DNA from 4 places in the Lysinibacillus sp. FSL W7-1291 genome. Region 1 is predicted to be linked to each of the others. Evidence: riboswitches for the same ligand, from Rfam matches in the RefSeq annotation. Region 1 holds a riboswitch; each other region holds the start of a gene.
What was found. A riboswitch is a leader RNA that binds a small molecule or an ion and turns the genes downstream of it on or off. The one in region 1 is predicted to bind thiamine pyrophosphate.
Positions count from the first base shown of each region.

Region 1 (6,160 bases):
AAATGTTACTTGTGCCATATAAACGCCTCCTTATTTCATATGTACATAATATTACTAAATGAAGGGAATTAATTGCAACTAAGATAGCTTACTTTAGAAGAACTAGCTTAGAAATAGGAAAGACTGTCTCGAATTAGGAGACAGCCTTTTGTTTATTGTTCATTTTTTTCCTCTAGCTTGGCTAGTTCTATTTTTTCCTCTTGCACAGTCGTTTCTATCTGCTCTTGCTGTTTTGGCAAAGCGGCTGGTGCTGGATCCTTTTCAACAAAGACTTTTTCGTGCACCACTGCTGTATCTGCAAAATAATCATGTAACCCTTGATTTTCTGGTAAAATGACTACCAAAATATACAGAGGCATAAAAATATTATTGATAATGCGGCCAATCCAATCACGGAATAACACATCTGACCAAGTAAGCTTATCATGCTTTAATGAAATAACACGTAAGCCAAAAACCATTTTTCCAAGTGTTTGCCCAAAGAACTTTGTCATCAGTACAAAATAGCTATAATAGAGGATCGCTGTGATGATTGAAATCGGTGCATACCAAACAGATTCTGATAAGGACCAATCCATTAGATAAAAGATAGGATTGATAAGTATTCCAACTACAGCAGAAATAATGAATCCATCTAATAAAAATGCCCAAAACCGAATCCAAAAACCAGCCGTTTTTAAAGCATAGTTTTTATGCTTTACTGACTCATCTGGAGCGTTCATAAGAAAGCCATTTTCCATAGAGGGTGAACCTTGCATAACAAATTCATTGTTTGTCATTGTACTCCCTCCTTAGTATTCCCCGTATAAATACATCATTTTCGGTGCACTGTAGTCGGTCATAATTTTCATTAGCATTTTTTCTTCTGCAGATGGACCAAACATGGAGCCAATTTTCATCCCAACGTATGATTGCCAGCCTCCCATATCGTACGCATACTCAAATAAAGCAGCATCTTCCAGTCCATAATCTGCACGTAGAGCAGCGATGGCTGCTTCTTCATCACCAATTTCATCGATTAAACCTGCTTCAAGCGCTTTTGTGCCACCAAGAATACGACCATCTGCAACCTTCTTCACTTCTGCTTCAGACATATTACGTCCCTGCTCTACAATGTCTACAAATTCTTCATACGTTTCATTAATCATATCCTGCATCATTGCACGTTCTTCTGGTGTCACTTCACGCATTGGGCTTAGCATATCCTTATGCTCCCCTGATTTAAACGTTTCAAATTTAACACCTACTTTTTCAGCCAATGCTTGGTAGTTAATGGATTGCATAATGACGCCAATTGAGCCTGTTATTGTATCACGATGGGCAAAGATTTTATCTGCAGGTGCTGAAATATAATAACCACCTGATGCTGCCATCGAATCCATCGATACATAAATTGGAATTTGTCGTTCTTCTTTAATTTTTAGCAGCTTTTTATAGATTTCTGCTGATTCTTTCACACCACCACCTGGTGAATTGACGCTTAAAACAACGCCCTGTATCGAATCATCATACAAAATATTATCCAATTGCTCTAAGAAAAATGTATGATCATAGGCAACTGGTTGCCATAATGTACTTGAGCCGATATCTTGAATCGCTCCATCTACCTTTAAATAAGCAATTCGCTTATCAAAATTGTCCCCTTCAATGACATTTTCATATACATCTAAATTATTCCCAGCCATCAAACTATCAAAATTACCTAGGAAATCTGCTTTAAATAGGGCAAAAATGGTGTTAATTCCTAATGAAAATAGTAAAAGAACACCTGCGACTACTAAAGCAACCCACCTTTTTACATTCATGTCTTTCCGCCTCCTCAACACGTAATACGAATGACTTGCTTATTTGTTTCATTTTTTTGCAATAATATGCAAAAAGCTTGTTGCTATTTATTTCCTCATATTACCTTACCTAAAAAAATAAAAAAAATCAAAGTCCATACCTTTGCATGAACTTTGATTTTCGACATTATTTCCTAGGAAATGATGATGAATGGCATTGCTTTGTTTCTTGCTGTCGTAATTCAACTCGTCGAATTTTTCCAGAGGATGTTTTGGGTAGCTCTTCGACAAATTCAATAGCACGTGGATATTTATATGGGGCAGTCAATGATTTCACATGACTTTGAAGTGTTTGAATAAGTGTTTCATCACCAATTTCACCATTACGAAGAACAATAAATGCCTTTACAATATTTCCTCGAACTTTATCTGGACTGGCAATGACAGCAGCTTCTTTCACAGTTGGATGCTTCATCAAAGCATCCTCTACTTCAAAGGGACCAATTGTATAACCCGAGGAGATAATGACATCATCTCCTCGACCCTCAAACCAAAAGTAGCCATCTTCATCTTTGTAGGCACGATCTCCTGTTATATACCAATCACCACGGAATTGTAAATTTGTACGTTCAGGATCATTTAAATATTTTTTAAAGAGAGCTGGTGTTTCACGATGAACAGCAATATCACCCACCTCTCCCACTGCAACAGGATTGCCGAAATCGTTAATAATATTAACGGTGTTGCCAGGAGTAGGTTTTCCCATTGAGCCAACTCGCGCCTCCATCCCTACCATTGTACCAACAAGTAATGTATTTTCCGTTTGACCATAGCCATCTCGCACTTGTAAATGGAATGTTTCTGAAAATACGTTGATAACCTCACTATTTAACGGTTCACCTGCTGATACAGCTTGGCGAATTGCATGTAAATCATATGCGTGTAAATTTTCAAGTGATGCCATAAAACGATATTCAGTTGGTGTACAGCATAATACATTGATTTTGAATTTTTCAAGCATTGCCAAATAGGAAGCAGCATCAAATTTACCTTTGTAAACAAATGCAGTAGCACCACTGCCTAATGTAGCGAGAAAGGGACTCCATATCCATTTTTGCCATCCAGGTGCTGCTGTTGCCCAAACAATATCATTTTCTTGTACACCTAACCAATGTGGTGCTGTTGTTCGTAAATGAGCATAGCCCCAGCTGTGTGTATGTACCGCTGCCTTTGGGTTACCTGTTGTGCCGCTTGTATAGGCTAAAAATGCATTATCAGTACTTTTTGTCGGGGTCGGATTTATGTAAGTTGTAGGTTGATGGTGCATTTTTTCTAGTAAAGGCTGCCAAGGCTCATGTGCTTTCCCTATGACAAATTGCTGTATGCCCTGTAAATTTCCAACTTCATCAAATTGTTCAATATAGGGCTCATAGGCAACAACCCCTTTAGCATTGGCGTGATGAATGCGATACTCAATATCTTTTGTTCTTAACATTTCTGAGCTTGGAATGATGGTTAAACCTGCTTTTAATGCTGCAATATAAACAATATATGCTTCCACTGAGCGTGGTACCATCACTAAAATCACATCACCCTTCGTTAAACCTTGTAAGGTGAAAACATGTGCTGCTTGATTCGCTTTTTCCATCAAATGTGCATATGTAATAAATTGTACAGCTTGATTTTCTTCATAAATAATTAAAGCATTTTTCGTTGCATCCTGAGCATATTTTTCAATTTCCTCTGTTATGTTATACCATTCTGGTGCAACTAAATCTTGTCTTTTCATGGCAGATGCCCCCTTTTGCTATGACACATTATAAAACTCCTTTTTCAGTATTTTCAATGGTTTGCGCTTAATTTAGGTAAAGTCATGACAACTATCATACCTAGCTATATGGCATCAGTCACGTTTTGTCGATAGGAAAACTAGCTATTGAACACAAATGAAAAGTATGGTACATTTTGGTCAACTAAAAGCAAAATTGCAGGGGGACTCGAAAGAGTTGAGAAGGTAAAACCTGACCCTTTGAACCTGTTAGTTAATACTGACGTAGGGAGCAACAGACATCGATTTTTTCAGATGAAAGGCTCTTTTTCGTGTATTTTCACATAAAAAGAGCCTTTTTGCATGCTTACGTCCATCCACAAAGGAGGACTAAAATTAAAATGATATTTCAAACAATTCGTCAACAGCAACCACTTATTCATTGCATCACAAACTATGTGGTGGCAAATTTCCAAGCAAATGGTTTATTAGCATTAGGTGCTTCGCCCGTTATGGCTGACGATAGCCAAGAGGTTGAGGAAATGGTAGCAATGGCACAAGCATTATTAATTAATATCGGGACACTCAATACTCGCACCAAAAACGCCATGCTGTTAGCAGGAAAAAAAGCTAATGCACTTGGCATTCCAGTTATATTAGATCCAGTTGGGGCAGGGGCTACAACTTATCGCAAGGAAACCGTTCAATACTTACTTGAAAACATACAATTTGCCGTAATTCGCTGTAATATCGGTGAGCTTGCGGCTATAGCCAATGTAGATTGGCAACAGAAAGGTGTAGATAGTGGTCATGGCTCCATGTCACTGGAGACGGAAGCATTACTAGTGGCACAACGATATAATTGTATCGTTATTGTAACAGGTGAACGTGATCTTATAACAAATGGTGAGCATAGCCAGTGGATAGCTGGTGGCCACCCACAAATGACAGAGGTCACTGGTACTGGCTGTTTACTTAGTGCGCTTTGTGGTGCTGCCTATGTCGCAGGTAACAAGCCATACAACCAATTAGCAGAAACACTCACTTACTATAAAAAGGCAGCAGTACTAGCTTCTGCATTCACTGCAGATATCGGTGATTTTCAAATAGCTTTGCTTAATGCTATACATCGTTTATCAAAGGATGGTGAAGCATCATGCATATTGTAACGACGATTGCTGGATCAGATAGTGGTGGCGGTGCTGGTATACAGGCTGATTTAAAAACATTTCAGGAATTAGAGGTGTTCGGCACTTCCGTTATTACAGCTTTAACTGCACAAAATACAACAGGCGTGACAGGTGTTTTCCCCATTGACATTTCGTTTGTGGAAAAACAATTTCAAGCGTTAGTCGAAGATTTTCCGATTGCTGCAATGAAAACAGGCATGCTTTATTCCTCTGGTATTATCCAAGCCATCGCACGCATGATCGGTGAATTAAACATACCACTAATTGTGGATCCCGTGATGATTGCAAAAGGTGGAGAAAGCTTATTACAGCAAGAAGCTATTGAGGCGTTACGCTCATCTTTACTACCACTAGCTACGATTGTTACGCCAAATATACCCGAAGCAGAGGCTCTCACGGGGAGAACCATTCGCCATTTTGAGGATATGAAACAAGTGGCTCAAAGCTTTTTACAGCTAGGTGTACAATGCGTCATTGTAAAGGGTGGGCATTTAGCAGAACCACTTTATGCCATTGATTATGTATTTTTCAAAAATGGACAATCTTTTTCGATGCAGTCTCCACGAATCCAAACCAAAAATACACATGGTACTGGCTGTACATTTTCAGCAGCACTCACTGCTTTTCTTGGACGAGGTTTAGCGATGGAAGAGGCTATTATCGAAGCTAAAAAATTTATTCAATTAGCGATTATGCATGATTTAGCCATCGGCAACGGGCACGGACCTACAAATCATTTCGCTTATCAACAGCATAAGGAAGCCTGTGAGGTAATTATTCATGAAACGTGAGGATTTACAGCTTTATTTTATTATGGGGACAGGCAATGTTTTTCAACAAAATCCCATCCATCTCCTCGAAAAGGCATTGCAAGCTGGCATTACGATGTTTCAATTTCGCGAGAAAGGGTCTCTTGCCTTAACTGGATTAGCCTATGAACAATTTGCACGCCAATGTCAAAAACTTTGTCAGCAGTATAATGTACCGTTTATCGTTAACGATGATATAGAGCTCGCTTTGCGAATTGGTGCCGATGGCGTTCATATTGGACAAGATGATTTAGATGTTGAAATAGCACGTAAAAAAATCGGGAACATGATACTTGGTGTTTCTGTACATTCACAGGAAGAATTACAAACAGCTATAGACCATCATGCTGATTATGTAGGAATTGGTCCAATCTTTGCAACAACATCTAAAAGTGATGCACAACCACCATGCGGTACAAATTTTTTACAGCAAGCTTATCATCTTTATCCTGAATTACCGATTGTAGCGATTGGTGGGATTACTTGTACAAATGCACATTCTGTTTTTCAAGCAGGTGCTGATGGTGTTGCCGTTATTTCTGCTATCTGTGAAAGTCAAGACATTGCACACACTGTATCTACATTTACGTCATTATCTCGCATAAAAAA
Region 1 is NZ_CP151994.1:3,352,751-3,358,910, forward strand. It holds gene tpx (thiol peroxidase) at 1-18, opposite strand, end outside; gene NST76_RS16175 (RDD family protein) at 153-779, opposite strand; gene sppA (signal peptide peptidase SppA) at 792-1,805, opposite strand; gene NST76_RS16185 (acyl--CoA ligase) at 1,972-3,573, opposite strand; TPP riboswitch at 3,764-3,861, shown strand; gene thiM (hydroxyethylthiazole kinase) at 3,954-4,721, shown strand; gene thiD (bifunctional hydroxymethylpyrimidine kinase/phosphomethylpyrimidine kinase) at 4,709-5,533, shown strand; gene thiE (thiamine phosphate synthase) at 5,523-6,160, shown strand, end outside.

Region 2 (6,160 bases), 1.5 Mb from region 1:
GCGTGCATCCATTGAAACAGCTGCAGAAGGGGATTTAACACAAAGAGTAGAGGAGAAATATATTAAGTCTGATGAGATTGGTGCAGTTGCACTGGCTTATAATAATATGCTGGATAAAACCAATAGTGCAATACAAACAGTGCTAAATTCTACGACATTATTGAACCAATCTTCTAATCAAGTGCATGAGGTCTTTAATGAAATAGTAGCTTCAAGTCAAGAGGTTTCAGTAGCAATCAATGAAATTGCACAAGGTGCATCGAAGCAATCAGAGGATACTGAAGAAACCAATTATCGAATGATGGATCTATCTGATCAGATTGATGCCATTACGTCACTATCCAATGAGATGGATGAGCTATCTCATAAAACAAGTGCAACGACAGAAAAGGGATTGCATGAGGTTAATAGTTTACGTGAACATAATATAGAAACAAATGAGATGAATGGGCGTATTCAACAGCAAATGGAATCATTAGCTTCTAACATTGCCAATATTAATCAAATCATCGCTTCTATTCAAAGCATTACAGAGCAAACGAATCTGTTAGCTTTAAATGCAAGTATTGAGGCAGCTCGTGCTGGCGAACATGGAAAAGGGTTTGCGGTAGTAGCAGAGGAAGTAAGAAAGCTAGCAGAGCAATCTAAAAATGAAACAGAAATTATTAAGAGTACGGTAGAAAGTATTCTCGAAAATTCCCAACAGACAGTAGCTGTTATTGCTTCGAATGCAGATTTAATGCATTCTCAAAATGAGTCCGTACAAAGCACACAAATGGCCTTTAAAGATAGCAGTGACTTGTCACGTTCAATTGCAGCTTCCATTAGTGAACTAATGAGTAAGTTATCTAGTATGTTAGAGCATAAAAATCAAGCAATTATGGCTATTCAAAGTATATCTGCTATTTCAGAGGAAACAGCTGCCTCTGCTGAACAAGTAAGTGCTTCTGCAATGGATCAACAAGGAGAGTTACTAAAAGTAGCAGAGTCTATTCAAAATATGAATGATATATCAAATGAACTGCAAGAAGTCGTAAATCGATTTAAGCTAGCGTAAAGAAAAAGGCTGCCTAAAATATATAGGCAGTCTTTCTTAATGGTGAAGGGAAGAGACATTGACCTGTTAGCCATTCAGCACTACTATAATGAAGGGAAGGGGGTCATCAATATGATGTATCTCGGAATGATTTTCTTTCAAATTGTTGCACCTATTTTAGTGTTGCTTGTACTTGGCGCTATACTACAAAAGAAATTTCGTTTTAACTTAAAAGCATTGTCTCAGCTTATTACATATTGCTTTATGCCAGCCGCTGTTTTTGTGAATTTATATGAAACACGTGTAGAGCTGTCTGTTCTGGGAGAAGTCGGGTTATTTATTGTGCTTTTTATTGGGAGTCAAATGATACTCAGTCATTTTTTAGCGAAAGGGCTTGGTTTGGCCAAAACGGAGGCAGCCGTCTTTAAAAATAGTGTTGTGCTCATTAACTCTGGAAATTATGGTATTCCAGTGGCCCAAATGATTTTTGTAACACAACCTATTGGTGTAGCCATTCAGGTCATGCTCGTTATATTTCAAAATATGACAACTTATACATATGGTTTGTACAATTTAATTTCCTCTACGAAATCGGGTATGACAATCATCAAAGATTTCTTTAAAATGCCCATTATTCATGCGCTAATTATTGGTGTCGCTATGAACTATTTTAATATTGGTATACCGCAGTTTATCAAAATACCTGTAGAGCATGTCGCAGATGGATTTATTGCTGTAGCCTTAATTACATTAGGCGCACAATTATCACAGCTTGAAATCAAATCTATGTTTAATAAAACTGTTTTTGTTAGCTGTTTTACAAGATTAGTTATCGGACCAGCTGTAGCATTGGTCATTATTTATGTATTGGGGTTAGATGGAGTTGTCGCACAATCTCTGTTTATAGCCAGTGCCTTCCCAACATCTCGCAATAGCTCTAGTCTAGCATTAGAATACGATGTGGAATCAGCTACAGCTGCGCAAACTGTTTTATTTTCAACCATTGTGAGCTGTCTAACAGTAACGATCGTGATTTATCTTGCGGAAGTATTATTTACTTAGTTGGATGAAAATTTTAAAATATTGAATGGAAAACTTCCATCTCTTAGAAATATCTGCTACACTAGCATCAAACTAAATAGTATTAACTAGGGGAGTCTGATGAGTCAGGCTGAGAGGGAAACGCTTAGAAGTTTCTTGACCCTTTGGACCTGATCTGGCTCATACCAGCGTGGGAAAGTTAAGAAGCTATTGCATCGTATGTCGTGTGCAATTACTAGACCTTTACATTCATGGCCGGATCCAAAAAAATATTTTGGATTCGGCCTTTCTTTATTTGTTGGAGTGAGCTAGATTTTCGGTCCTTGTATCAAATTACATTTAAGGGAGAGAAGTAGCTCATGTCAGTAGTTAGTGAAAAGAACATTACGATTATGTCTAGCTTTGAAGGAAGCAAAAAAGTGTATGTGGAAGGATCACGTCCAGATATTTTAGTACCTATGCGTGAAATCGCATTAAGCCCAACGACTGGTAGCTTTGGGGATGAAAAAAATGCCCCTATTCGAGTATATGATACGAGTGGTCCATACACAGATCCGAATTATCACATTGATATTACAAAGGGTCTGCCTACTTTGCGACGTGCATGGATAGAAGAAAGAGGAGATGTTGAGGAATATGAGGGGCGTACGATTAAACCTGAGGATAACGGTTTTCGTCGTGTTGATGATCCGCGCATTAAAGAAAATGTTTTCCCTGAATTGGAGCGGAAGCCTTTACGTGCAAAAAGGGGTAAAAATGTAACACAGCTTCACTATGCACGAAATGGAATGATAACGCCGGAAATGGAGTTTGTGGCGATACGTGAAAACATGGATCCTGAATTTGTTCGTTCAGAAATTGCAGCAGGTCGGGCTATTATGCCTTCTAATATTAATCACCCTGAGGCAGAGCCGATGATTATTGGTCGTAACTTCCATGTGAAAATCAATGCAAACATTGGAAATTCCGCGGTGTCGTCGTCAATAGCAGAAGAAGTTGAGAAAATGACATGGGCTACACGCTGGGGTGCCGATAATATTATGGATCTCTCGACTGGTAAACATATTCATACAACGAGAGAATGGATTATTCGAAATGCTGCAGTGCCAGTGGGAACGGTGCCCATTTATCAGGCTTTAGAAAAAGTAAATGGCATAGCCGAGGATTTAACGTGGGAAGTTTATCGTGATACGCTCATTGAGCAAGCAGAGCAGGGGGTTGATTATTTCACGATACATGCGGGTGTTCTTTTACGCTATGTACCTCTTACAGCAAATCGTGTAACAGGCATTGTGTCACGTGGTGGTTCAATTATGGCACAGTGGTGTTTATTTCATCATCAAGAGAATTTCCTTTATACACATTTTGAGGAAATCTGTGAAATTATGAAGACATATGATGTTGCTTTTTCTTTAGGAGATGGCTTACGCCCAGGTTCCATTGCAGATGCCAATGATGAGGCCCAATTTGCAGAGCTTGAAACGCTGGGTGAATTAACACAAATCGCTTGGAAGCATGATGTTCAGGTGATGGTAGAGGGGCCAGGTCATGTACCGATGCATTTGATAAAGGAGAATATGGACAAGCAATTAGAAGTTTGTAAGGAAGCGCCTTTCTATACATTGGGCCCATTAACAACAGATATTGCGCCAGGATATGACCATATTACCTCAGCTATTGGTGCAGCGATGATTGGCTGGTTTGGTACAGCGATGCTCTGCTATGTGACACCGAAGGAGCATCTTGGCTTACCTAATCGTGAGGATGTTCGAGTAGGAGTTATTACTTATAAGATTGCTGCCCATGCAGCTGATTTAGCGAAAGGACACCCAGGTGCACAACAACGGGATGATGCATTGTCAAAAGCACGCTTTGAATTCCGCTGGCGTGATCAATTCAATCTATCATTAGATCCAGAACGTGCGGTTGAATATCATGACGAAACGCTTCCAGCAGAGGGGGCGAAAACAGCGCACTTTTGCTCAATGTGTGGCCCTAAATTCTGTAGTATGAGAATCTCACAGGATATTCGTAATTATGCTAAAGAAAAAGATTTAAATACGACTGAAGCTATTCATCAAGGTATGCAGGAAAAGGCAGAGGAGTTTAAAAAAGCGGGGAGTCAGATTTATCAATAATGAAGGAAGGCTTATATCAAAGTATAGACATAAGCCTTTCATGTTGTTGAAAAAAGATGATGTCAACGGCAGAAAAAGCAAATTTGCAAGGTGAGAGGTTGATTTCCGTTCCGCCAGCGCCCTTTCCAGGGGGCGTCCGATGAGCCACTTCACTCACTTACGCTCGCTCCACTCCAATCAACCATTCTGCAAAGTGTCTTTACTTTTTTTCATAGTAGTATAGCGATCAAATAGCCCATTATCTGTATTCTTAGAGGGGATAGGCTCTTATTTTCAATATGGAGAAGTGATGAATGACAATCATCCTCCATAAAATAAGTAGCAAAAACCTTCACTTTATTTGAAAACCTTTGCTAAAAAGGTACCATTTTTGTGGGTTGGAGTGGAAGACTACTTGACTCCTGTGGGATAGCGAGACAGGCGAGCCCCTGCACGGAGCGGTAGCGGAGGAAGCGGCTCGGCGCTCGCCCACAGGAAAGCAAGTAGCCTGCAACGGAAATCCATTTCTCCCTTTCAATTGACTGTTTTGTTTTTCAACACTAAGGAAGGCTTATGTCAAAGTATAGACATAAGCCTTTTCTAATCATAAAAAAGCTCCATGTGAATGACAGATTCACATGGAGTAAAAGTTGAATTTGGATATCAATAATAAGTGGACTATTAAACGTTAGTTGGTTGTTTTACATATGGGTTTGTAAGGTCCATACCTTCTAACGAAAGACCCATCGCTTTTGCGACACCCTCACCATATGCTGGGTCAGCTAAATAGCAGTGAAGGATGTGACGGCGTTTGATGAATTCTTCAACAGAAGCCATATCATTCGCTGTATTTTCAAATAGACGTTGTTGCTCTTCTGTAGTCATTAAACGGAACAGTTTACCTGGTTGCTCAAAGTAATTGTTATCATCTTCACGGAAGTCGTGAATACCTGCATGACCATCAATGCGTAATTCAGGCTCTTTATGGTCTAGATTATGCTCCCATTCACCATAGCTATTTGGTTCATAGCCTAATGTAGAACCGAGGTTGCCGTCAAAGCGCATTGCACCATCACGATGGAAAGTACGGAATGGACATTTCGGTGCGTTAACTGGCAGCATATAGTGGTTTACACCTAGGCGATAGCGTTGTGCATCTGCGTATGCAAAGATACGACCTTGTAACATTTTATCTGGTGAGAAGCTAATACCAGGAATAATGTTAGATGGTGCGAATGCAGCTTGTTCAACTTCTGCAAAGTAGTTGTCCGGATTTTTATTTAACTCGAACTCACCGACAGGAATTAATGGGAAGTCTTTTTTATACCATACTTTTGTTAAGTCAAATGGGTTGTATGGAAGCTCACGAGCTTGCTCCTCTGTCATAACCTGAATATACATTTTCCATTTAGGGAAATCGCCTTTTTCAATAGCTTCATATAGATCACGTTGTGAAGATTCACGATCTTGACCGATAACTTCAGTAGCTTCAGCACCTGTTAAGTTTTTAATACCTTGCTCTGTACGGAAATGGAATTTAACCCATACACGCTCATTTTCAGCATTGATAAAGCTATACGTATGAGAACCAAATCCATGCATATTGCGGTAACCAGCTGGAATACCACGGTCAGACATTACAATTGTCACTTGGTGAAGTGCTTCAGGTAATAGAGTCCAGAAATCCCAGTTGGAGTTAGCGTTTTTCATATTTGTACGTGGATCACGTTTAACGACATGGTTTAAATCTGTAAAGTGTAATGGGTCGCGGAAGAAGAATACAGGTGTATTGTTCCCTACTAGATCCCAGTTTCCTTCTTCTGTATAGAATTTAAGGGCAAAGCCACGAATATCGCGCTCAGCATCTGCAGCACCACGCTCACCAGCAACTGTTGAGAAACGTGCGAACATTTCTGTTTTCTTGCCAATCTCTGAGAAAATTTTCGCTTTTGTATATTGAGTAATA
Region 2 is NZ_CP151994.1:245,920-252,079, forward strand. It holds gene NST76_RS01135 (methyl-accepting chemotaxis protein) at 1-1,057, shown strand, start outside; gene NST76_RS01140 (AEC family transporter) at 1,169-2,098, shown strand; TPP riboswitch at 2,177-2,291, shown strand; gene thiC (phosphomethylpyrimidine synthase ThiC) at 2,437-4,215, shown strand; gene NST76_RS01150 (catalase) at 4,876-6,160, opposite strand, start outside.
Region 2: linked by a shared signal. The riboswitch ahead of thiC (phosphomethylpyrimidine synthase ThiC) and the one ahead of thiM (hydroxyethylthiazole kinase) in region 1 are both predicted to bind thiamine pyrophosphate.

Region 3 (6,160 bases), 990 kb from region 1:
TGGTGAGATGAATGCTGACCAGCTATGGGATACGACAATGAACCCTGAGACACGGACATTAATTCGTGTCACAATCGAGGATGGTGCACGTGCAGAGAGACGTGTCACGACGTTAATGGGTGATAAAGTAGAACCGCGTCGTAAATGGATCGAAGCCAATGTTGACTTCGGTATGGAGGATGATTCAAATATTTTAGAAAATGAATTCATCCAACAAGAGGAGGACCAAGCATGAGTAGTACAGAAAAGTTTCAAGATTTACCGCTAGAAGAAGTGATGGGTGATCGTTTTGGTCGCTATAGTAAATATATTATTCAAGACCGCGCGTTGCCTGATGCACGTGACGGTCTTAAACCAGTACAGCGTCGTATTTTATATGCAATGTTTACAGAAGGCAATACACAGGATAAACCGTTTCGAAAATCCGCAAAAACTGTCGGGAACGTAATCGGTAATTACCATCCGCACGGTGATAGCTCTGTTTATGAAGCAATGGTACGTATGAGTCAGGACTGGAAGGCACGTCATATGCTTATTGAGATGCATGGTAACAATGGTTCGGTTGATGGTGATCCTCCAGCTGCGATGCGTTATACAGAGGCGAGACTGTCTGCTATTGCTGGTGAAATGCTACGAGATATTGGCAAGAAAACGGTCGAGTTTGTACCAAACTTTGATGATCAAGATATGGAGCCGACTGTTTTACCTGCACGTTTTCCAAACTTACTAGTCAATGGCTCTACAGGGATTTCGGCTGGCTATGCAACAGATATTCCCCCGCATGCGCTAGATGAAGTGCTAGATGCTGTGTTAATGCGCTTAGACAAGCCGAACGTGACAGTAGATGAGTTGATGACTGTGATTAAAGGGCCGGATTTCCCGACAGGTGGGATTATCCAAGGGGTAGATGGCATCAAAAAGGCTTATGAAACAGGTCGAGGTAAAATCATTGTCCGTGCGCAAGCCGTAGTAGAACCGATCAAGGGTGGCAAAGAGCAAATTGTCATCACGGAATTACCATATGATGTGAATAAAGCGAATCTTGTGAAAAAAATTGATGAGCAACGTGTAGATAAACGTTTAGAGGGTATTGCGGAAATCCGAGATGAATCAGACCGTACAGGCTTACGTGTTGTAATTGAGCTGAAAAAAGATGTTCCGGGAAAAGGAATCTTACAATACCTATTTAAAACAACAGATTTACAGGTAGCTTATAATTTTAATATGATTGCTATTCATAATCGTCGTCCAACGATGATGACATTGCCATTATTGCTAGATGCCTATATTGCGCATCAAAAAGAAGTGGTGACGAACCGTTCGATTTATGATTTACAAAAGGCAAAGGATCGTTCTCATATTGTAGAAGGGTTAATTAAAGCACTCTCCATTTTAGATGAAGTGATTGCGACAATCCGTTCTTCTAACGATAAGAAGGATGCGAAGCTTAATTTACAAGCGAAGTTTGATTTTACAGAGGTACAAGCCGAGGCGATCGTTAGCTTACAATTATATCGTTTAACGAATACAGACATTACAGAGCTTCGTCAAGAACAAGACGAGTTAAATAAGTTGATTGCGAAGCTAGAAGGAATTTTACAAAGTGAAGCCAAGCTTGTACGTGTCATTAAACAAGAGTTACTAGAGATTAAGAAACGCTTCACAGAGCCACGTCGCTCGAAAATTGAGCAGGAAATAGAAGAAATTAAAATTACGCTAGATGTCCTTGTGCCAAGTGAAGAGGTTGTGGTGACGGTGACAAAGGATGGCTATATTAAACGTACATCCACACGTTCACATGCCGCTTCCAATGGTCAGGATTTTGCGATGAAGGATTCGGATTACTTATTGTATGAAGCAACCTTAAATACACAGCATCATCTGTTACTGTTCACAAATCGAGGCAATTATATTTACCAGCCTGTTCATGAGCTACCTGATATTCGCTGGAAGGATCTTGGACAGCATATTTCAAGTATTGTGCCAACAGGGGAAGATGAGTCTATTATTGCAGTGTATGGCTTTGAAACATTCGAACAGCCAAATACGTATATTTTAACAGCTACAAAAGATGGTCAAATTAAACGCTCCCCACTGGCAGATTATGCGGTGACGCGTTATTCGAAGCCAATAAAAACAATGAATGTTAAAGCGGGCGATGCGATGATCTTTGCATCGTTTGTGACAGATGATGTGGAACTGATGTTAACAACGGATACAGCCTATGCGATTCGTTTCCCACTGGAAGAATTACCAGTTACAGGGGTGAAAACAGGCGGTGTCAAAGGCATCACGCTAAAGGATGGAGAAGCCTTAGTCGGTGTCAATGTGCTACAGCCTGATGCTACACAATATGTGGTAATCGTCACACAGCGTGGAGCCGTGAAGAAAATGAATGTTGCAGAAGTTGAAGTGGCAAGTCGTGCAAAACGTGGTCTAAAAGTATTAACAGAATTAAAAGCAAATCCTCACCGTATTGTGGCAGTTATTCAAGCAACGAATGAGGAGCAAATAGTGATTGAAACGGAAAAAGGTGTACAAGAGCTCATTGATGTCCAAACATTGACGCGTGCTGATCGCCATTCCAACGGTTCGTTTAAAGTGGATATTGCAACAGATGGGGCTATTTCCCATGTTTTAACGGCTAAAAAAGAACAGAAACTAAGCTAATGATAAGCCCAGTCTCTTAGGAGTGCTGGGTTTTTTTACGAGAGCAGTCGTTAGTCAAAAATAGCATCTTGTCATTTTAGCGTAACTATGGGTATAATAATCAACGAAAAGTTCATAGCACAAGAATGTAGGGGGGCTAGTAGTTGCTAGCTGAGATTGTGTCCGATAGACGCTGACCCTTTGAACCTGATTTGGCTCGTACCAGCGTAGGGAACATCTATTCAAAAAAGCAAAGTTTTGAAGATTGATTGCAATACGTCTGGGAGGAATCCTAGGCGTTTTTTTATGTTTTCAAGCAATATCTTGCCAAACGCATACGCTTTCTTTCTGGTGACAACATTCAACCATGAACACTTTCACATTATCAACTGGGAGGACTTCGCATGAAAAAATGGTTATTTATTCTAGTGGCTGCACTTTTAACGTTAGTGGGCTGTAGTGACAAGGAGGACAAGCAGGCTACTGATCAGCTGAAAAAAGTATCAGTGGTCTTAGATTGGACACCAAATACGAATCATACAGGGCTGTATGTCGCAAAAAAACTCGGTTATTTTGAGGAGCAGGGCTTAGATGTTGACATTATTATGCCTGGGGAGGCAGGAGCCGATCAGCTTGTTGCTTCTGGAAAGGCAGAGTTTGGTGTGAGCTATCAGGAAGGGATTACACAGGCTCGTGTGCAAGATGTGCCTCTTGTCTCCATTGCTGCTATTATTCAACATAATACATCTGGCTTTGCTTCTATTGCATCAAAAGGTATTACATCACCAAAGGATTTCGAAGGTAAAACCTATGGCGGTTGGGGGGCTCCACTAGAGCAAGCTGTCCTACAATCATTGATGCAAACAGAAAAGGCAGACATTCATAAACTAGATATCGTCAATGCAGGAGATTTAGATTTTTTCACGATGATGCAAAAGGATATTGATTTTGCTTGGATTTATTACGCGTGGACAGGTATTGAAGCTGAGCTACGGGGTGAAAAGATTAATATGCTGTACTTAACAGATTATAGTGATCAGCTGGACTATTATACACCTGTTCTAGCTACAAATGAAAAAATGATCCAGGACAATCCTGACCTAGTTCAAGCGTTTGTGGCGGCTGCATCGAAGGGCTATGAATACGCCATAGCACATCCAAGTGAGGCGGCTGATATTTTAATAGAAGCGGCTCCCGATTTAGATCAAGCGTTAGTGCATAAAAGTCAGGAATGGCTAGCCGATAAATATCAGGATGATGCCAAGCAATGGGGAGAGCAAAAGCTTTCTGTATGGGAAAACTATGCAAAATGGATGTCTAGCAACAACGTGTTAGAGGGCGAATTTAATGCGAAACAAGCCTTTACAAATGATTTCTTACCTAAAAAGGAGGCCAAATAAGATGGCGAATTCATTAATCAGTGTTCAAATCATTCCAAAAACAGAGAAATTTGAGGATGTTATACCGTATGTCGATGCGGCGATTGCTGTGATAGATGCTGCTGGTGTGAAATATGAGGTACATCCGTTGGAAACGACGATGGAAGGTGAGCTGTCAATGTTGCTGCAAATCATTGAAAAAATGAATGACAAGATGATTGAGCTTGGTGCTATCAATGTCATTACACAAGTGAAAATATTATATCAGCCAACTGGTATAACTATGGATACATTAACGGAGAAATACCAGTAATGAAACAAGCTTTGCAAAAGGGAAGGACGATTATTTTTATCGCCTTCCTCTTATTCGTGTGGGAGCTCATTGTGCATGTGGCTGAAGTTCCTCATTGGTTATTACCTGCACCAAGTAGTATTTTGTTGGAAGCTTTTAAAGCCTATCAAACCTTTTTACCACATGCTTGGGCTACGATGCAATTAGCCTTATTAGGACTTGCCATTGGCATTGCCTGTGGATTAATGGTGGCGATTGTCTTGCATCGATTTACATTTATTCGGGAGTTGTTTTATCCGATTTTAATTATGTCGCAAAATATCCCTATTCTTGTCTTAGCGCCATTGCTCATTATTTGGTTTGGCTTTGGTTTATTACCAAAGCTCATCATTATTTGCCTCGTGTGCTTTTTCCCCATTGTTATTGCGGCAATGGACGGATTTCGGCAAACAGCACCTGAGTTAAAGCATTATTTTGCCATGGTTGGTGCTACAAAGGCGCAAACTTTTTGGAAGCTCGAATGGCCTCATGCATACCCAACGATTTTTTCAGGTGTAAAAATTGCTGCGACGTATAGTGTGATGGGCGCTGTTATTGCGGAGTGGCTTGGTGCAAAAAAAGGAATAGGCGTTTATATGACCTTAGCACAGTCCTCGTTCCGCACTGATCGTGTATTCGTAGCCATTTTTGCGATTGTTTTATTAAGCTTACTGTTGTTTAGCAGTATTCGCTTACTTGAAAAATTCATGGTGAAGGGGAGAGGCTATCATGCTCAGCATTCAAAACATCGCTAAATCCTTTGATACCCTGCAAGTGCTTGAAGATGTATCCTTTGACGTTAAAGCTGGAGAGTTTGTGGCCATTGTTGGTCCCTCTGGCAGTGGTAAGAGTACCCTTTTTCAATTAATTGGTGGCGTTTCTACGATTGATCAAGGGTCCATTTTATTAAATGAAGAGGACATTCAGCGAAAAAGAGGAACGATTGGTTATATGCCTCAGCAGCCTTGTCTACTACCTTGGCGCACGATTTTAGAGAATGTCACACTCGTAGAGGAATTACAGCATCAACCAAATGCTGAACGTGCTATAGAGTGGCTTGAAAAGGTGGGGCTTGGTTCATTTATCCATGCTTATCCAAACGAATTGTCAGGCGGCATGCAACAGCGTGTATCTTTTATACGTGCGATGGTCAGTGATAAGCCGATTTTATGCTTAGATGAACCATTTTCTGCGCTGGATGAATTCACCAGACTGGAAATGCAAGCGTGGCTATTATCCATCTGGGAAGCCTATCGTAAATCAATACTATTTGTCACGCATAGTATTGAGGAAGCACTCTTTTTAGCGGATCGGATCCTTGTTTTAAGCAAACGTCCTGCGACGGTTAAAAAGGAAATCATTGTGCCTTTTGAAAGACCCCGAAAAGAGGAAATTCGTCATTCAGCAACGTTCACCGAGTTAAAGCAACAATTATTTATGTACTTACAAGAAGAAAAGGGTGATATGTTTGTTGATTGATGCTCATATTCATTTGGATCAGTATCGAGATGAGGAAATTCCAGCCTTACTTGAAGAGGTAGAGACGGTGATTGCGGTTAGCATGCAGTTGTCGTCCTGTAAAAGAACATTGCATTTATCGAATAACTATCAGCCAGTGAAAGCCGCTTTTGGCTTTCATCCAGAACAGCCTTTACCAAATCCAAGCGATGAGGAGGCATTATTTGATTGGATCCGTTCACATAAAGAACATATGGTAGCTGTTGGTGAGGTCGGTTTACCTTATTATTTAAGACAACAGCAAACGATAGATGACCGACTCTATGTGGCTCTATTAGAGCGT
Region 3 is NZ_CP151994.1:2,364,447-2,370,606, reverse strand. It holds gene parE (DNA topoisomerase IV subunit B) at 1-235, shown strand, start outside; gene parC (DNA topoisomerase IV subunit A) at 232-2,670, shown strand; TPP riboswitch at 2,790-2,900, shown strand; gene NST76_RS11535 (ABC transporter substrate-binding protein) at 3,054-4,049, shown strand; gene NST76_RS11530 (thiamine-binding protein) at 4,051-4,341, shown strand; gene NST76_RS11525 (ABC transporter permease) at 4,341-5,114, shown strand; gene NST76_RS11520 (ABC transporter ATP-binding protein) at 5,089-5,838, shown strand; gene NST76_RS11515 (TatD family hydrolase) at 5,828-6,160, shown strand, end outside.
Region 3: linked by a shared signal. The riboswitch ahead of NST76_RS11535 (ABC transporter substrate-binding protein) and the one ahead of thiM (hydroxyethylthiazole kinase) in region 1 are both predicted to bind thiamine pyrophosphate.

Region 4 (6,160 bases), 520 kb from region 1:
AAGCGGTTGTAGAAGAACAGCTCAAGCAGATGCCAGCCAATTTACCAACATTACAGCAATTAAAGCAACAACTTACGGATGTTAGTAAACAGAAAATGGATTTGCAAAAAACATGGCAAGAGAGTCAAGAAAATTTGCATGTCGTAAAAGAAGCGACAAGTAATGCAAAACTAACTGTAGAAATCGCCAAACAATCTTTTGAGGAATTGCAGCTCAAAATGAATGAAAAGCGGCAGCAATTTTCAGCAAGCATGCAGGAAATCGGCTTTGACAGCTATGAGGAATACGCAGCTGCCAAACGGAGTGCGAGCCAATTGGAGGCACTTCGCAAAGTATGCAGTGACTATGCTTTACAGGTACATACCCTGAAAATCCAAATAACTGAAGGGGCTATGTATCTTCAAGGGAAAGAGAAGCAAGATTTAGTGATGATGGAAGCAAAAGTAGAACAACTTCGTACAGCGTATGAGGAAGCATTTAAACGTTTGCAACAGATGAATGGTTTTGCACAAGCATGCCAGGGCTTTATAAAAAAAGTGGAAGAAACAGCGAGAGAGCTTCAGTTACTTGAACAAGAAGCTGGTCGAGTAAAGGAACTCTATGGATTATTAAACGGACAAAATTCGAAAAAGCTGTCCTTTGAGCGATACATTCAAATTAATTACTTAGACCAAATTACCGATGCCGCTAATATTCGTCTTTATCACTTATCAAATGGTCAATTTGAGCTTAGACGTTCTGATAGACTAGAAAAGCATGCGAAGCAAAGTGGGCTTGGGCTTGATGTATATGATGCCTATACGGATCAATTACGTGATGTGAAAACATTATCCGGTGGCGAAAAATTTAATGCTTCCTTAAGTCTTGCTTTAGGAATGGCAGATGTCATTCAAAGCTTCCAAGGGAATATTCATATTGAAACCATGTTTATTGATGAGGGCTTTGGCTCGCTTGATGAGGAATCTTTGAATAAAGCAATTGATACATTAATTGCTTTACAGGATTCTGGTCGTATGATTGGCGTGATTTCTCATGTGCCTGAATTAAAATCAGCGATGCCAGCGGTCTTACATGTAGAAAAAACATTGAATGGACATAGTCAAACCCACTTTGAAGTGAAATAAATAAAAGGCGTATTTCCAAAACAAGGGAATACGCCTGCTGTTTATTTTTTTCGAGGGGTGGCTGTAGGTGTTGTCCCTTTTTTTGCAGCCATTACTTTTTTCACGATAGGAATAACAATAGGTGCTAATTTTACGGCGGTTTTCACAACATTTGATACTTTCATTCAAAAACAGCTCCTTTTACAATTACTACTACCTGTTTCGCTTAAAAATGAAACATTAACGAATAACACGAACAGCTTGAATAATATTCCATATTACAATTCCTAGTGAGACGATGGCATAAATGGCAAACGAAACGAACCAAATAATCAACATCGTATTATTGCCGGACGTTGGATCCAAATTAAATGTAGAAAAAACAAAGACAATAAAGAACAGAATGCCGAAAACAAAAGGAATTAAATGAGAGATAAGTGCACGAATTGAATGTCTTTTTACGTCACTATCTTTCGTAATAATGTACACAATTAATGGGACGATAAAAGGGGCGAAGAAAATACTTAAATAACTAAAGGCAGATAAAATTTTTTGGTTCTCCATAGTTGTACCTCCTTTTGTAATATTTACGCATGAAAAACAGCAAAGTTTCAAAAAAATAATATATGGAAGAGGTTGTAATCCTTCTATCCTTTGCGTACAATGAGAATGTTCAAATAAATTCAGATGTAACGACCACAAGGGGAGCTGATGATGTCAGCTGAGACTGGGCACGTAATGCCTTGACTCTTTGAACCTGTAAGTTAACGCTTGCGTAGGGATGTGGATAGAAACCGACACTAGTACGATGTGAGGCTCTGTCCTGGCATCGTTTTTTCATTCTTGAGGGAATAAAAAGGTGTCAGAAAGAGACATATCAGCGCATTTCTATTCCTGCTCTTGTATCCTACATCGGAACAAAGGAGAGAATATATATGGACAAAAAAAGACTATTAATGCTTGTGGAGATTGCGATATTTGCAGCAATCGGTCTTGTGCTTGATCAGGTTTCCTTTAAAGTATGGGCACAAGGTGGCTCTGTTAGTCTAGTCATGGTACCTATTATGTTAATAGCATTTCGCTGGGGCTTAGTAGCAGGGCTAACAACTGGATTACTCGTGGGTGTAATGCAAACCATGTTTGGTGCTACGATTGTGCACTGGCTACAAGGATTCCTTGATTATGGTGTTGCTTTCACAGTTGTAGGATTAGCGGCGGTTGTGCGTGGACCCGTGTTGGCGGCTGCCAAAAATGCCAACAAAACAAAAATGGCACTTTACATTATATTAGGTACGGTACTTGCGGGCTTTTTACGATATGCAGCCCACACGATGGCTGGCGCTGTATTTTTTGCAGAATATGCTGGCGATCAAAATGCATGGATCTATTCCATCATCTATAATGGTACATATATGCTACCAGCAACTATTTTAACGGCAATTGTAGGCGTTCTTTTATTCACAGCTGCTCCACAATTAATGCAAAGAAAAGCATAAAACATGCCCCTCACATTTGTGAAGGGGCTTTTTTGTCGCAAATAACTCTTTGCGCACTTCGCAAAGTAAGGAAGCATACAATATTTAAAGCGTTTATCGTTATACGCATAACAAGTTATGTTATATTAAAGTATAGATATTAGATGAAAGGGACGTTATACATGATTGTAAAAACGCAAGAAGAGATTGAAGCTTTTAAAAAAATAGGACGCATTTGTGCTGAAATTCGTGAAGCGATGAAAGCTGCCACAAAACCAGGTGTTACAACATTGGAGCTAGATGAAATTGCTGGCCGTATGTTTGCAGAGGCTGGCGCGATATCTGGTCCAAAGGGAGAATATGATTTCCCTGGGTATACATGTATTAGTGTCAATGAAGAAGTGGCGCATGGTATCCCCGGAAAACGTGTTATTCAAGAAGGGGATATTGTAAATATCGATGTTTCTGGTTCATTAAATGGCTACTTTGCTGACACTGGTATTTCATTTGTGGTTGGTGATGGCTATGAGGACAAAGAAAAGCTATGTCGCGTTGCCAAAAGCGCCTTTGATCGAGCAATGACAAAGGTAAAGGCTGGGTCTAAATTAAATCAAATTGGTAAGGCAGTTGAACGTGAGGCGAATGCTAATGGCTTAACTGTTATTATGAATTTAACTGGTCATGGTTTAGGTCAATCTTTACATGATGAGCCGAATCACATTTTAAATTACTATGATGCATGGGATTCTACAATTATGAAAGAAGGTATGGTGCTTGCGGTTGAGCCGTTTATCTCAGCGAAGGCAGAGCATATTGTAGAAGCTGGTGATGGTTGGACATTCATTACACCTGATAAATCACTTGTAGCTCAAATTGAACATTCAGTCATTGTAACAAAAGATAAACCGATTATCCTAACATCATTAGACGAAGAATAGAATGCAATGAAATGAAAAATCCTGCTTACCAATTTATTTTTGGTAGGCAGGATTTTTTTTAATAAATAAAATACCAACAAAGAGAACACCACATAAAAAGAAGGCGGCGGTAGTGACAAGTAGCTCATCAAAACCATTATGTAAGGCGATTCCTATATAAGCCCAAATAAAAACACTAGGAAACAAAATATCAAAGTGATGGAAACGGATATGTAGCGCAAGTGCTCCACCTAATGTCAGCAAAATTACTGCCCAAAGAGGCGTACTAAGACCAAAGCCGTTCCAACCATAAGCCGTTAACGTAAAACTGATATTCGTAATAAAAATAAATGTCATCCATGCAAAATAAATGGAGAAAGGAATACGACCCGACATTGCTTTGTCATGAAGAGGGTACGTATTATACAACATAAATAAATACAAGACTAAGAGTAATGTAATGCCAAGTGAAACAATAAATAACTCATGATGCCATACGTATATCATCAATGCTTGCAATATATTTATGCAGCTAAAAAGCGCAGACTGTTTCATAGTTGTCTTTTTGATATTCATAACTAACCAATAACCGAGTAAAAAATAAATAAGAATCCAAATTACATGACTTACACTAACTGGTGCAAATACTACAGAAAAGCGATTAGCGATTTCTAGCATAGATTGACCGTTGATATTCACGAAAAAGGATGAAAAGGTTAGGATGAGTGAGACAAGATAAGAAATTGTCATCAAGATAAACCGAGGCATGTTTTCCTCTCCCTTCGTGTTAGATTTTATAGGGAAAAGACAAATAAGTATAGTGCTGTCACTATTTTTATTATAACGGAAACTTTCAACAATGTATCGTGTTGTTTTGCTCGTAATATCTACAATTTACCATCTCAATAGGCATCCATATATTTCTTTAGTACAATAAGAATATCCAACCAAAAGGAGTGAAGTTTCATGGCACAAAATTTGAAAAACCTAGACCTATCCATTGAACTAGATAAAAAGATGTATAAAAAGAAATTAAAAGTACTCCAATATGAAATGTTAAATGCACAGCAGTTTTTACTAAAAAACAAAATAGGTTTAATCTTAGTATTTGAAGGAATGGATGCTGCTGGTAAAGGTGGCGCGATCAAACGATTGATTGAACGTGTAGATCCGCGCGGTTATGTGGTACACCCTATCTCAGCTCCACAGCCACATGAATTACGCTATAACTATTTACAAAGATTCTGGAGAAAATTACCGCAGCATGGACAAATCGCTATTTTCGACCGCTCATGGTATGGACGTGTACTAGTAGAGCGTATCGAAGGCTTTGCAACAAAGGATGAATGGTCTCGTGCGTATGAAGAAATTAATAATTTCGAGAAAATTTTAACTGCGGGAGATTACATAATTATTAAGTTCTGGCTACATGTTTCAGATGAAGAGCAATTAAAACGCTTTAAAGAACGTGAAGAAAACCCTTATAAATCTTGGAAGCTAACAGACGAGGATTGGCGGAATCGAGAAAAATCACCACAATATATTGAAGCGGCGAATGCAATGTTTGACAAGACAGATAAAAAGGATGCTCCATGGATTTTAGTTGCTGGAGACGATAAAAAACATGCGCGTGTTCAGGTGCTTCAAGAAACAATTGCACATATTGAACGTGAGGCTCAAAAACGTGGTCTTCATCTAACAAATGTATTAGCTAATGGACAGCTAGAGGATGCTGATTCATCCAGTTTAGAAATAATAAATGAGAAAAAGCAAGAACAAAAAACAAAATAATAAAATGGTGCTGCTGTAACAATAAGACATGAGCTGTTTTAGTTGTAGCAGCATCTTTTTTTACATACAATGAAATAAAACTAGGGTTTACAATCATTAGATTGTAGCCAATGTGAACAGAGAATGAGAAATGTACTGATATTTATTGGAAGGCTAGTGTGGAGAAATGGTGCTTAAAATTTGGAATTTATTAAGAAAAAAGGGTGGGAATGTGGTAACGATAAAGGGGGAAAAATGCTACATCCGCACATTCCAAGAAAAAGATGCACGAAGTTTATCGGGTCTCGTAAGCCGCAATAAATACTTTTGGTCTGTATACGAGCCACTACAAAAACCTGAATATTATACAGTTGATGCTCAATATAAAAAAATTCAAGAGAGTCTCTATTTAATGGAGTCAAAACGAGAATTTACTTTTGGTATTTTTGAGCATGGAACAAATAATCTAATAGGGCATATTGCACTTTATGCTGTAAAACGCTTACCGTACTCAAGTGCATTTGTTGGCTATGCGATGGATGAAATCTATGTAGGCAAGGGAATCGTCACAGAGGCTGTAAATATGGTGGTGAGATTCGCATTCGATCAAATTGGTTTACACCGTGTAGAGGCATATGTCTCTACACAAAATAACCCCTCTATGCGCGTATTAGAGAAGGCTGGATTTCAACAAGAGGGTCTGCTAAGGAGGCTACTGTATATTAATGGCCGATGGGTAGATCACTATATGTATGCACGTTTAGAGGATGAATAGAAAAACAAGTGCCTATCCTTCACGAGAGATGGGCACTTGTTTTTTATTAGCTATTATTTGCTACCGTCTTCAATTAAATCAAGATGACCTGTATTCGGATCAATGATTAAACCATGAACA
Region 4 is NZ_CP151994.1:3,872,161-3,878,320, reverse strand. It holds gene NST76_RS18890 (SMC family ATPase) at 1-1,124, shown strand, start outside; gene NST76_RS18885 (hypothetical protein) at 1,166-1,288, opposite strand; gene NST76_RS18880 (DUF4870 domain-containing protein) at 1,344-1,667, opposite strand; TPP riboswitch at 1,795-1,902, shown strand; gene thiT (energy-coupled thiamine transporter ThiT) at 2,039-2,599, shown strand; gene map (type I methionyl aminopeptidase) at 2,761-3,516, shown strand; gene NST76_RS18865 (hypothetical protein) at 3,550-4,263, opposite strand; gene NST76_RS18860 (polyphosphate kinase) at 4,462-5,286, shown strand; gene NST76_RS18855 (GNAT family protein) at 5,453-6,040, shown strand; gene NST76_RS18850 (carbonic anhydrase) at 6,094-6,160, opposite strand, start outside.
Region 4: linked by a shared signal. The riboswitch ahead of thiT (energy-coupled thiamine transporter ThiT) and the one ahead of thiM (hydroxyethylthiazole kinase) in region 1 are both predicted to bind thiamine pyrophosphate.